Regions from separate parts of the Enterobacter sp. 186315 genome, predicted to be linked through region 2. Evidence: predicted binding sites of a transcription regulator. Region 2 holds the regulator's gene; each other region holds the start of a gene.
The links. The regulator CRP, encoded in region 2, controls carbon source genes, mostly activating them, when cyclic AMP is high. The targets are predictions, from matches to a motif close to ATGTGANNNNNNTCACAT.
Positions count from the first base shown of each region.

Region 1: ACSVHP_RS10720 (CidA/LrgA family protein) is a predicted target of CRP. The motif match lies at 2,415-2,432, and genes of this name have one in related genera.
Region 3: uxuA (mannonate dehydratase) is a predicted target of CRP. The motif match lies at 1,896-1,913, and genes of this name have one in related genera.

Region 1 covers NZ_JBPTTK010000007.1:198,077-202,087, forward strand. The annotation lists gene ACSVHP_RS10705 (hypothetical protein) at 1-300, opposite strand, end outside; gene dusC (tRNA dihydrouridine(16) synthase DusC) at 496-1,431, opposite strand; gene map (type I methionyl aminopeptidase) at 1,498-2,277, opposite strand; gene ACSVHP_RS10720 (CidA/LrgA family protein) at 2,481-2,879, shown strand; gene ACSVHP_RS10725 (CidB/LrgB family autolysis modulator) at 2,876-3,571, shown strand; gene cdd (cytidine deaminase) at 3,700-4,011, shown strand, end outside.
Region 2 covers NZ_JBPTTK010000024.1:21,496-25,506, forward strand. The annotation lists gene ACSVHP_RS19920 (YheU family protein) at 1-215, shown strand, start outside; gene ACSVHP_RS19925 (phosphoribulokinase) at 246-1,115, shown strand; gene ACSVHP_RS19930 (OsmC family protein) at 1,182-1,586, opposite strand; gene crp (cAMP-activated global transcriptional regulator CRP) at 1,899-2,531, shown strand; gene ACSVHP_RS19940 (YccS/YhfK family putative transporter) at 2,589-4,011, shown strand, end outside.
Region 3 covers NZ_JBPTTK010000007.1:232,076-236,086, reverse strand. The annotation lists gene ACSVHP_RS10875 (CobW family GTP-binding protein) at 1-223, opposite strand, end outside; gene ACSVHP_RS10870 (mannitol dehydrogenase family protein) at 338-1,804, opposite strand; gene uxuA (mannonate dehydratase) at 2,010-3,200, shown strand; gene yeiP (elongation factor P-like protein YeiP) at 3,319-3,891, opposite strand.

The DNA of each region.
Region 1 (4,011 bases), on a different contig from region 2:
TTTATGTCGAAATATTCCTTCAAAGTATATTTTGAGCATTTCATAAACAATATCTGTATTGCTTATAATATGATAAAGACCTTTAGTAAATCGGATGTCTTCGGATTTTTGCTTTTGGCAAACGTCTTGATATTCTTCAGTAAAGCAGGATGTATAATACAGCGCACGTGTTGCACCTGCGCCGATCGTTTCAATCACATTTGATACAGCTTCCCCCACACCTGTTAATACATGGTCGAGTTTTAACGCAAGAATTTTGTTTGCCTGTAAGTAACTTATAATTTCATTTCTATAGTACATAACCGCTCCTTGATTATTTCACTATATCCATTTTCCTTATTATCCACGGGCGGCGACCGGTGAACCGTTGTCTACAAAACTGAGGATGGTTCAGCGAGATAAGCTGACAGGGTATCGCGCTGCTTCCGTGTTAGTCACTGAGCATACGTTGAACTGACAGCAATACGGTAAAACGTACGCTTAGTGACTTATACCTTACTGGATTTTATTAATCGCGTAAGCAATCTCCGCCGACGTCTGCAACACGCGGATTTCCTGGAACAGCCCCAGCGCCTCGTCATACTCTTTGCGCAAATAGCTCAGCCACTGCTTGATGCGCGCCACGTGATACAGCCCGGTATCGCCCTGCTTTTCCAGGCGGCTGTATTTTTGCAGCAGCGTGACCACATCGGGCCAGGGCATGCGCGGCTCGTTGTATTTCACCACCCGGCTCAGGTTCGGCACGTTGAGCGCGCCGCGTCCGATCATCACCGCGTCGCAGCCCGTTTCTTTCATGCAGGCCTGCGCGCTGTCGTAATCCCAGATTTCACCGTTGGCGATCACCGGGATACGCAGCCTTTTGCGGATCTCGCCGATCGCCTGCCAGTTGATGCGCTCGGCTTTGTAGCCGTCTTCTTTGGTTCGCCCGTGAACCACCAGCTCGGTAGCCCCGGCCTGCTGAACGGCGTCGGCGATTTCAAACTGTTTATCGCCGCTGTCCCAGCCCAGACGCACCTTAACCGTGACCGGCAGATGCGACGGCACCGCCTCGCGCATGGCTTTTGCGCCGCGATAGATAAGCTCGGGATCTTTGAGAAGGGTCGCTCCGCCGCCGCTGCCGTTGACCATTTTCGACGGACAGCCGCAGTTGAGATCGACACCGTAAGAGCCAAGCTCCACGGCGCGGGCGGCGTTTTCCGCCAGCCATTCAGGATACTGGCCTAACAGCTGGATGCGCACCAGCGTGCCGGAGGTGGTGCGGCTCTGACGATGCAGCTCCGGGCAGAGCCGGTAGAAGGATTTTACCGGCAACAGCATATCGACCACGCGCAAAAACTCCGTCACGCAGAGATCGTAATCGTTCACCTCGGTCAGCAGCTCGCGCACGAGCGAATCGAGCACGCCTTCCATTGGGGCCAGTAAAACACGCATTCTGAGTACCTGTGAAAAAAGACGCGCTATAGTAGCCGCTCTCCAGGTATGTGGAAAGCCCGGCCGTTAATCGGGAATGGACTCTTCCGGGCGCAGCGTCAGCACCTCAAAACCGTCTGCGGTCACGGCGACGGTATGTTCCCACTGCGCCGAGAGTTTTTTGTCACGCGTCACCACCGTCCAGCCGTCTTTTTTGGTTTTGATGCGGCTGTCGCCCTGATTCACCATCGGCTCGATGGTAAACACCATTCCCTCTTTCAGCACCGCGCCTTCTCCCGGTTTGCCGTAATGCAGCACCTGCGGATCTTCGTGCATCTCCCGGCCCACGCCGTGCCCGCAGTATTCGCGCACTACGCTGTAGCCGTTGCCCTCAACGTAAGACTGAATCGCGTGGCCGATATCCCCAAGCGTGGCGCCGGGTTTGACCGCCTTAATACCTTCCCACATCGCCTCGTAGGTCTTTTTCACCAGACGACGCGCGAGGGGCGATACCTCGCCAATCAGATACATTTTGCTGGAATCGGCTATCAGGCCCTCTTTTTCGAGGGTGATGTCCACGTTCACAATCATGCCCGTTTTCAGGTGTTCGGACTCTTTCGGCATCCCGTGGCACACCACGTCGTTAACAGAGGTGTTCAGAACGTAGGGAAAGTCGTACTGCCCTTTGCTGGCCGGACGGGCGTGCAGTTCGTTAACGATGAACTCTTCAACGCGGTTGTTAATCGCCATGGTCGTGACGCCGGGCTTTATAAATCCGTCTAACATTGTAAAAACAGAGGCTAACAGTTCACCCGCATGACGCTGTTTTGCCAGCTCGTCGGCGGTTTTGATAATGATGGATGACATGGCGCATCTCCTGCGTTGCCAGGCTTAATTGCTTGATTCAGCTGTAAATCACATACTGGCACTGAAACGCGGGGCTGTCCATTTGTGGAAATGCCCAACGTTCCATTCTGGAATGTCTGGTATGCTCAAAATTCATGATGTGATCCGTGGCACATTTTCGGGTTTAATTGTATGATGAATGCGTTTCTTCAAGGACTTTCACCATGAGAAAAACACTCAATACTATCTGGCAGTACCTGCGCGCATTCGTCCTGATTTACGCCTGTCTTTACGCCGGGATTTTCATCGCCTCCCTGCTTCCTATCACCATTCCCGGCAGCATTATCGGCATGCTGATCCTGTTCGTGCTGCTGGCGCTACAGGTTCTGCCGGCCAAATGGGTTAACCCCGGCTGCTTTGTGCTGATCCGCTATATGGCGCTGCTGTTCGTCCCTATCGGCGTGGGTGTGATGCAGTATTACGAGCTTCTTAAAGCCCAGTTCGGCCCGATCGTGGTCTCCTGCGCGGTGAGTACGCTGGTGGTTTTCCTGGTGGTGAGCTGGAGTTCGCACCTGGTACACGGCGAACGTAAAGTGGTCGGGCAGAAAGGAACAAAACAATGATGGCTAATATCTGGTGGTCTTTGCCGTTAACCCTGGTGGTCTTCTTCGCCGCGCGCAGGCTGGCCGTTCGTTTCAAAATGCCCCTGCTGAACCCGCTGCTGGTCGCGATGGTGGTGATTATTCCTTTCCTGCTGCTGACGGGTATCCCCTACGAGCGTTATTTTGCCGGCAGCAAAGTGTTAAACGACCTGCTGCAACCGGCTGTCGTCGCGCTGGCGTTTCCTTTATATGAGCAGCTGCACCAGATCCGCGCCCGCTGGAAGTCCATCATCACCATCTGTTTTATCGGCAGCCTGGTGGCGATGGTGACCGGCACCACCGTGGCCTTACTGATGGGCGCTTCGCCACAGATTGCGGCCTCTATTCTGCCGAAATCGGTCACCACGCCAATTGCGATGGCGGTGGGTGGCAGCATCGGTGGCATCCCGGCGATCAGCGCCGTGTGCGTGATTTTTGTCGGTATTCTGGGTGCGGTGTTCGGGCACACCCTGCTGAACGCCATGCGTATTCATACCAAAGCGGCGCGCGGCCTGGCGATGGGGACGGCCTCTCACGCCCTGGGCACCGCGCGCTGCGCCGAGATGGATTATCAGGAAGGGGCCTTTAGCTCGCTGGCCCTGGTGATTTGCGGGATCATGACCTCGTTAATCGCCCCGTTTCTGTTCCCGATTATTCTGGCGGTGGTGGGCTAAAATTTGCGATGCGTCGCGCAAATTTCATTTTGCTTTCATAAGTTGCATAAATAATGAGAAATGGATCACATATAAAGCCCCATCGGCTCCGTACACTACCGATCCATTAACCTTTATGAGGCTTCGCCATGCACCCACGTTTTCACGCTGCTTTTGCAGAGCTTGCCGAGAATTTGCAGTCAGCCCTGACCCCGATTCTGGCGGATGCACACTTCCCCGCCCTGCTGACGGCTGAGCAGGTCACGACGCTCAAAACGGCGACGGGACTTGACGAAGACGCGCTGGCCTTCGCGCTGCTGCCGCTGGCTGCCGCCTGCGCCCGCGCCGATCTCTCCCACTTCAACGTTGGCGCCATTGCGCGCGGCGTTAGCGGCACCTGGTACTTCGGCGGAAACATGGAGTTCCTCGGTGCCACCATGCAGCAAACCGTTCACGCCGAA
Region 2 (4,011 bases):
TTATTCCCTGGCAGGATCTGTCTCCCGAAACGCTCGATAATCTGATTGAAAGCTTTGTATTACGCGAAGGCACCGATTATGGTGAGCAGGAGCGTTCGCTCGAACAAAAGGTCAACGATGTGAAGCGCCAGCTTAAAAGCGGCGACGTGGTGCTGGTATGGTCTGAGCTGCACGAAACGGTCAATATCATGCCCCGCAATGCCTTTCACGGCTGACCCTTAAACCTTTTCAGTCAGGGAGTTGCTATGTCTGCCAGACATCCGGTTATTGCCGTTACAGGCTCCAGCGGTGCGGGCACTACCACCACCAGCCTCGCCTTTCGCAAGATTTTCGCCCAGCTGAATTTACGGGCCGCAGAGGTCGAAGGCGACAGCTTTCACCGCTACACCCGTCCTGAAATGGATATGGCGATTCGCAAGGCGCGCGATCTCGGCAAGCACATCAGCTATTTCGGCCCTGACGCCAACGACTTTAGCCTGCTGGAGCAGACGTTTCGCGAGTACGGCTTAAGCGGCACTGGCCAGTCGCGCAAGTATCTGCACACCTACGATGAAGCGGTGCCCTGGAACCAGGTGCCGGGGACCTTTACCCCGTGGCAGCCGCTCCCTGAGCCGACCGACGTGCTGTTTTATGAAGGGCTGCACGGCGGCGTGGTGACCGCGCAACACGACGTGGCGCGCCATGTGGATCTGCTGGTGGGCGTGGTGCCGATTGTGAACCTGGAGTGGATCCAGAAGCTGACGCGCGATATGAGCGAGCGCGGGCACTCCCGCGAGGCGGTGATGGATTCGGTGGTGCGTTCCATGGAAGATTACATCAACTTCCTGACCCCGCAGTTCTCCCGCACCCACATCAACTTCCAGCGCGTCCCGACGGTGGACACCTCAAACCCGTTTGCCGCCAAAGGCATCCCGTCGCTGGACGAGAGCTTTGTGGTCATCCATTTCCGCAATCTGGATAACATCGATTACCCCTGGCTGCTGGCGATGCTGCAAGGCTCTTTCATTTCTCATATGAATACTTTAGTGGTTCCGGGCGGGAAAATGGGGCTGGCGATGGAGCTGATCATGACCCCGCTGGTGCAGCGGTTGATGGAAGGGAAGCAGATCGAGTGATCATTTTCCCTCTCCCTGTGGGAGAGGGCCAGGGTGAGGGCATCAACGCGCACGATGCCCAATTTGTTACGCTTCGATCACCTCAAACGAATGCGTAATTTTTACCGCTTTCTCCAGCATTAACGCCACAGAGCAGTATTTCTCCGCAGAAAGGTCAACCGCGCGCGATACCGCCGCGTCCTTGAGCGCTTTTCCGGTCACGATAAAATGCAGATTAATGTGGGTGAAATAGCGTGGAGCCTCTTCGCGACGTTCTGAAGTAAGCTTTACCTCGCAATCGGTGACGTCATGACGCCCTTTTTGCAAAATCGACACCACGTCAATCGCGCTGCAACCGCCCGCCGCCATCAGCACCATCTCCATTGGGCTTGGGGCTTTATCGCCGGAGTTGCCGTCCATCAAAATCTGGTGTCCGGAAGCGGATTCGCCCAGGAACGTTAAACCTTCAACCCATTTCACACGCGCTTGCATATTCATTAACTCCAACGTTGCATTTTTGGTGACAGATTACGCGTGCGTTACATTTCTCGCAACGGAAGGCGACATGCATCATGCTGAAGCGAGACACCAGGAGACACGCGGCAAAAGCTATGCTAAAACACTCGGGATGCTACAGTAATACATTGACGTTACACATGTATGCAGAGGACATCAAACTTTACTGGCTGCGATAATGTTACGACAGCCGACTTCCCAGGGTATGGGTAAGAATTCGATTGCAACCCCAGAGTCTGGATGCATCTTATGACTCTGGTGACAGCTTATAACAGAGGATAACAGCGCATGGTGCTTGGCAAACCGCAAACAGACCCGACACTTGAATGGTTCTTGTCTCATTGCCATATTCATAAGTATCCATCAAAGAGCACGCTGATTCACCAGGGTGAAAAAGCGGAAACGTTGTATTACATCGTTAAAGGCTCGGTGGCAGTGCTGATCAAAGATGAGGAAGGCAAAGAAATGATCCTTTCTTATCTGAACCAGGGCGATTTCATCGGTGAACTGGGCCTGTTTGAAGAAGGCCAGGAACGTAGCGCCTGGGTTCGTGCGAAAACCGCGTGTGAAGTGGCTGAAATCTCCTACAAGAAATTCCGTCAGCTGATTCAGGTTAACCCTGACATCCTGATGCGTCTCTCTTCCCAGATGGCGCGCCGTCTGCAAGTGACCTCCGAGAAAGTGGGTAACCTCGCCTTCCTGGACGTGACAGGCCGTATCGCACAGACGCTGCTGAACCTGGCGAAACAGCCAGACGCCATGACCCACCCTGACGGTATGCAAATTAAAATCACGCGTCAGGAAATTGGTCAGATCGTCGGCTGTTCTCGTGAAACGGTTGGCCGTATCCTGAAAATGCTCGAAGACCAGAACCTGATTTCCGCCCACGGTAAAACTATCGTGGTTTACGGGACCCGTTAATTCCGGTCAAACGGCGTGGCATCGCGAGGTGCCACGCCGTTTTTGTCTCTATTCCCCATGTGGCGCAGGCTGATCTATCACCCGGAAGTTAACTATGCACTGCGACAAACGCTGGTGTTATGTCTTCCCGTGGCCGTGGGGCTGATGCTCGGCCATCTGCAACAAGGTCTGCTGTTCTCCCTCGTTCCCGCCTGCTGCAACATTGCCGGTCTGGACACGCCGCACAAACGCTTTTTCAAACGCCTGATTATTGGCGGCTGCCTGTTTGCAGGCTGTAGCCTCGCCGTGCAGCTGCTGCTGGCCCGCGATATCCCGCTCCCGCTGATCTTAACCGTGCTGGCGATGACGCTCGGCGTGACGGCAGAAATTAGCTCGCTGCACGCCCGGCTGCTGCCCGCCTCGCTGATTGCCGCCATCTTCACCCTGAGCCTCGCCGGGAACATGCCGATATGGGAGCCGCTGCTGATCTACGCGCTCGGCACGCTGTGGTACGGGCTGTTTAACTGGTTCTGGTTCTGGCTGTGGCGCGAACAGCCGCTGCGCGAATCCCTGAGCCTGCTGTACGTTCAGCTTGCGGACTATTGCGAGGCGAAATATACCCTGCTCACCCAGCACGCCGATCCGGAAAAGTCGCTGCCGCCGCTGCTCACCCGCCAGCAGAAGGTGGTGGATCTCATCAGCCAGTGTTATCAGCAGCTGCATATGCTCGCCGCCAATAAAAACCAGGACTACAAGCGCCTGCTGCGCATTTTCCAGGTGGGGCTCGATCTCCAGGAGCATATCTCCGTCAGCCTTCACCATCCGCAGGAGGTGCAAAAGCTGGTGGAGCGCAGCCACGCCGAAGCGGTGATCCGCTGGAACGCCCAGACCGTTTCCGCACGCCTGCGCACGCTGGCGGACGACATTCTTTATCACCGCTACCCCACGCGTTTTAACATGGACAAACAGCTTGGCGCGCTGGAGAAAATTGCCCGTCAGCACGCGGATAACCCGGTCGGGCAGTTCGCCGCGTGGCACTTCAGCCGCATTGCGCGCGTGCTGCGCACCCAGCGTCCGCTCTATCCGCGCGATCTGATGGCCGACAAGCAAAAACGTCTGCCGCTGCTGCCCGCGCTGAAAAGCTATCTGTCCCTTAAGTCCGCCGCCCTGCGCAACGCCGCGCGGATAAGCGTGATGCTCAGCATCGCCAGCCTGATGGGGATGGCGCTGCACCTGCCTAAGCCCTACTGGATCTTAATGACCGTGCTGTTCGTGACCCAAAACGGCTACGGCGCCACGCGGGTGCGCATTCTGCACCGGGCGGGCGGCACCATGGCGGGGCTGATCATTGCCGGTATAACGCTGCACTTCCACGTCCCGGACGGGTACACGCTGATGGGAATGCTGGTGGTGACGGTGGTGAGCTACCTGATTATCCGCAAGAACTACGGCTGGGCGATGGTGGGCTTTACGGTGACGGCGGTGTACACCCTGCAACTGC
Region 3 (4,011 bases), on a different contig from region 2:
CGACCTGCATGGGTAAACCATTCACGCAGCACATACATCCGCCCGGGATCTCTTTGATCATCGCACCGCTGTCGGCCAGCAGGGCGCCGTCGATGCCCACCTCGCCAAATTCGTTGACCAGAACGGCCCATTTCTCTGCCGGGTCTTTATTGGCCAGCAAATGCAGAATAGAGGTGGTTTTACCGCTGCCGAGAAAACCGGTGATAAGGTTGGTTTTGGTCACATGCGCTCCGTGTGATGCGATAAGAAGTCGCTATCATCCTGGCTAAAAATGCGTGCAATGAGAAGGGGAAGGGCGAACGGAGCTGATGTCCGTTCGCCTTAAGCGCAATAATCGCTAAAGATTTAACGTTTCGATAACGGCCTGACGCGCGCCGCGCTGCACAATTTGCTGATAAGCCTGGCTGACGGCGTCGACAAACGCCGGGGATTGCGCCAGATCCTGACCGAAGATTTCACTGAGCGACAGCAGGGCGGTGACGCGCGTGTCGTCGCTGCTGGCCTCTACGATTGCGCGGATCTTCTCGCTGAGCGGATCGCGAACGTCAATCGCCTCACCGCGTTCATCGACGCCGCTCGCGTAGCGGATCCAGCCCGCCACGCCTAGCGCCAGCAGCGGCCATGCAGAGCCACGGGTAAGGTGAACGCGAATGCCGTCGAGCATCCGCTGGGGCAGCTTCTGGCTGCCGTCCATCGCGATTTGCCAGGTGCGGTGCTGTAGCGCCGGGTTGGCGAAGCGCTCAATCAGGCTGTCGGCGTAGTCCGTTAAATCCACATCGGTGATGCGCAGCGTCGGCGCCTGCTCATCCAGCATCAAACGGCGTGCCGCCTGGCGGAAATGTTCGTCTTCCATACATTCATTGATGTGCGCATAGCCCGCGAGATAGCCGAGATAAGCCAGGAAAGAGTGGCTGCCGTTAAGCATCCGCAGTTTCATCTGCTCCCAGGGTAAAACGTCCTGCACCATCTGTACGCCAGCCGCTTCCCACTCCGGGCGTCCGGCAACAAAGTTATCTTCTACCACCCACTGGATGAACGGCTCGCAGCTGATGGCGCAGGGATCTTCAACGCCCAGCTCGCGGGTGATTTCCGCCAGCGAGGCGTCCGTCGCGGCGGGCACAATTCGGTCGACCATCGTGCCCGGGAAACTGACGTGCGCGCCTATCCAGTCGGCCAGCTCAGCGGAGCGTTTTTGCGCCATCCCCAGCACCGCGTTTTTCACCACGTGGCCGTTGTCCGGGATGTTATCGCAGGAGAGGACGGTAAACGCCGCCAGGCCGCGCTCGCGGCGGCGGTGCAGGGCCTCGACCAGAATACCGGGTGCGGAATGGGGTTCGGACGGATTTTCCAGATCGTGAATGATGCGGGCGTTGTTCAGATCCAGCTTTCCGGTGGCCGGGTCGATGCAGTAGCCTTTTTCGGTGATGGTCAGGGAAACGATGGCCACCTGCGGCTCGCAAAATTTCTCAATGATCGCCGCCAGCGAATCCAGCTTCGCGTTCAGACATTCGTGTACCGCGCCCACCACAATCGGCCGATTGCCGTCGGCGCCTTTTTCCAGCACGGTAAACAGGTGGTCTTGCGCGCGCAGCTGGCCCATCAGCACATCGCCGCTGAACAGACTGATCTCACAGATCCCCCAGTCGCCCCCTTTCGCATTCAGCACGCGGTCGGTTAACAGCGCCTGATGGGCGCGGTGAAATGCGCCAAACCCGAAGTGAACGATGCGCGAGCGCAGCTGCTGGCGGTCGTAACGCGGCAGCTGGACGTGGGCGGGAAGCGAGGCAGTGGCGATAGTCTTCATTAAATACACACCTGATTAACCATTAATTAACAAGGTCAGTGTAAAGTTATATGACAACAAATAAAATTGGTGAGCCGTAAATATCGCCGTTATGTGAGTTTGATCAATCAATGTGCTGCCCTGTATTGACCCTTATTATGAAACATGTATGGTAGTCGTCATTGCACAAACACATATTGGTATAACAACTTTAGAGGGTGAGACAATGGAACAAACCTGGCGTTGGTACGGGCCAAACGATCCGGTTTCTCTTGATGATGTGCGTCAGGCTGGCGCAACGGGCGTTGTCACGGCGCTGCACCATATTCCCAACGGTCAGGTGTGGCCGGTTGAGGAGATCAAAGCGCGTCAGGCGCTGCTGGCTGAAAAAGGGCTGACCTGGTCGGTCGTCGAAAGCATTCCGGTTCACGAAGAGATCAAAACCCGTTCCGGTGAATGTGACGCCTGGATCGCCAACTATCAGCAGAGCATTCGCAACCTGGCGGCCTGCGGGATCGACACAGTTTGCTATAACTTCATGCCGATTCTGGACTGGACGCGTACAGACCTGGAATACCAGCTGCCGGACGGCTCAAAAGCGCTGCGCTTTGACCAGATTGCCTTTGCGGCGTTTGAGCTGCACATCCTGAAGCGCGAAGGCGCGGCGGCGGATTACACCGACGAAGAGCAGCAGCAGGCGCTGGCGTGGTTCAACGCGGCGAGCGAGGCTGATATCGAAAAACTCACCCGCAATATTATTGCTGGCCTGCCGGGTGCGGAAGAGGGCTATACCCTGGACCAGTTCCGCGCGCGTCTGGCGGAATACGGTGATATCGATAAAAACCAGCTTCGCGAAAACATGGCCCACTTCCTGCGTGCCATCGTGCCGGTAGCAGAAGAGGCGGGCGTGCGGCTGGCGGTTCACCCGGACGATCCTCCGCGTCCTATCCTCGGCCTGCCGCGTATCGTGTCGACGATTGAAGATATGCAGTGGCTGAAAGAGACCGTTAACAGCATCTATAACGGCTTTACCATGTGTACCGGCTCCTACGGCGTGCGCGCCGATAACGACCTGGTGCGGATGATTGAAACCTTCGGCGACCGTATTCACTTCACGCACCTGCGCGCAACGTGCCGTGAAGAGAATCCAAAAACCTTCCACGAAGCCGCTCACCTGACCGGTGATGTGAATATGGTGGCGGTGGTTGACGCGATCCTCTCTGAAGAGAAGCGTCGTAAGGAGGCCGGGGATCTGCGTCCTATCCCGTTCCGTCCGGATCACGGTCATCAGATGCTTGACGATCTGCGTAAGAAAACCAACCCGGGCTATTCGGCGATTGGCCGCCTGAAAGGGATGGCGGAAGTGCGCGGCGTGGAGCTGGCGCTGAAGATGACGAAATATCCTGAGCTTCTTTAGTCAGTAATGCCGGGTGGCGGCTTCGCCTTACCCGGCCTACAAAAACAAAAAAACCGGCTCTGAGGCCGGTATTTTTTTGTAGGTCGGGTAAGCTTGCGCCACCCGACACATACCGCTATCAGTCAGCACGACCCATATAGCGTTTTTCTTCGATATGGATACGAATTTTCTCGCCCGCTGACAGGTATTCAGGTACCTGAACAACCAGGCCCGTGGTCAGTGTGGCTGGCTTGTTGCGTGCGCTTGCTGACGCGCCTTTGATGCCCGGCGCTGTGTCAACGATCTCCAGATCGACGGTCTGCGGCAGTTCGAGCGCCAGCAGCACGCCGTCCCAGGTCAGGACCTGCATGTCCGGCATCCCGCCTTCAGGAATGAACAGCAGCTCTTCTTCAATCTGATCTTTGGTAAAGATGTACGGGGTATAGTCTTCTTTATCCATGAACACATATTCGTTACCGTCGATGTACGAGAAATCAACGTAGCGACGGGTCAGGGTCACGGTATCGACGATATCGTCGCCTTTGAAGCGCTCTTCCACCTTCAGACCGGTACGAACATCGGCAAAACGCATTTTGTACAGCGTTGCTGCACCACGGGCGCTCGGGGCCTGAATATCGATATCTTTCACAATCAGCAGCTTGCCGTTGTAATTCAGTACCATACCTTTCTTAATTTCGTTCGCTCTTGGCATTGCAATAATCCTGTCTACGGGAGGTAAAAAATATCGCGCCAAATTACTCGCGCGCGCGCGTTCAGGCAAGTGGAATTCGTGGCTTTTGCTATCAATACATAAAAGGTGTTACTGTGCGCG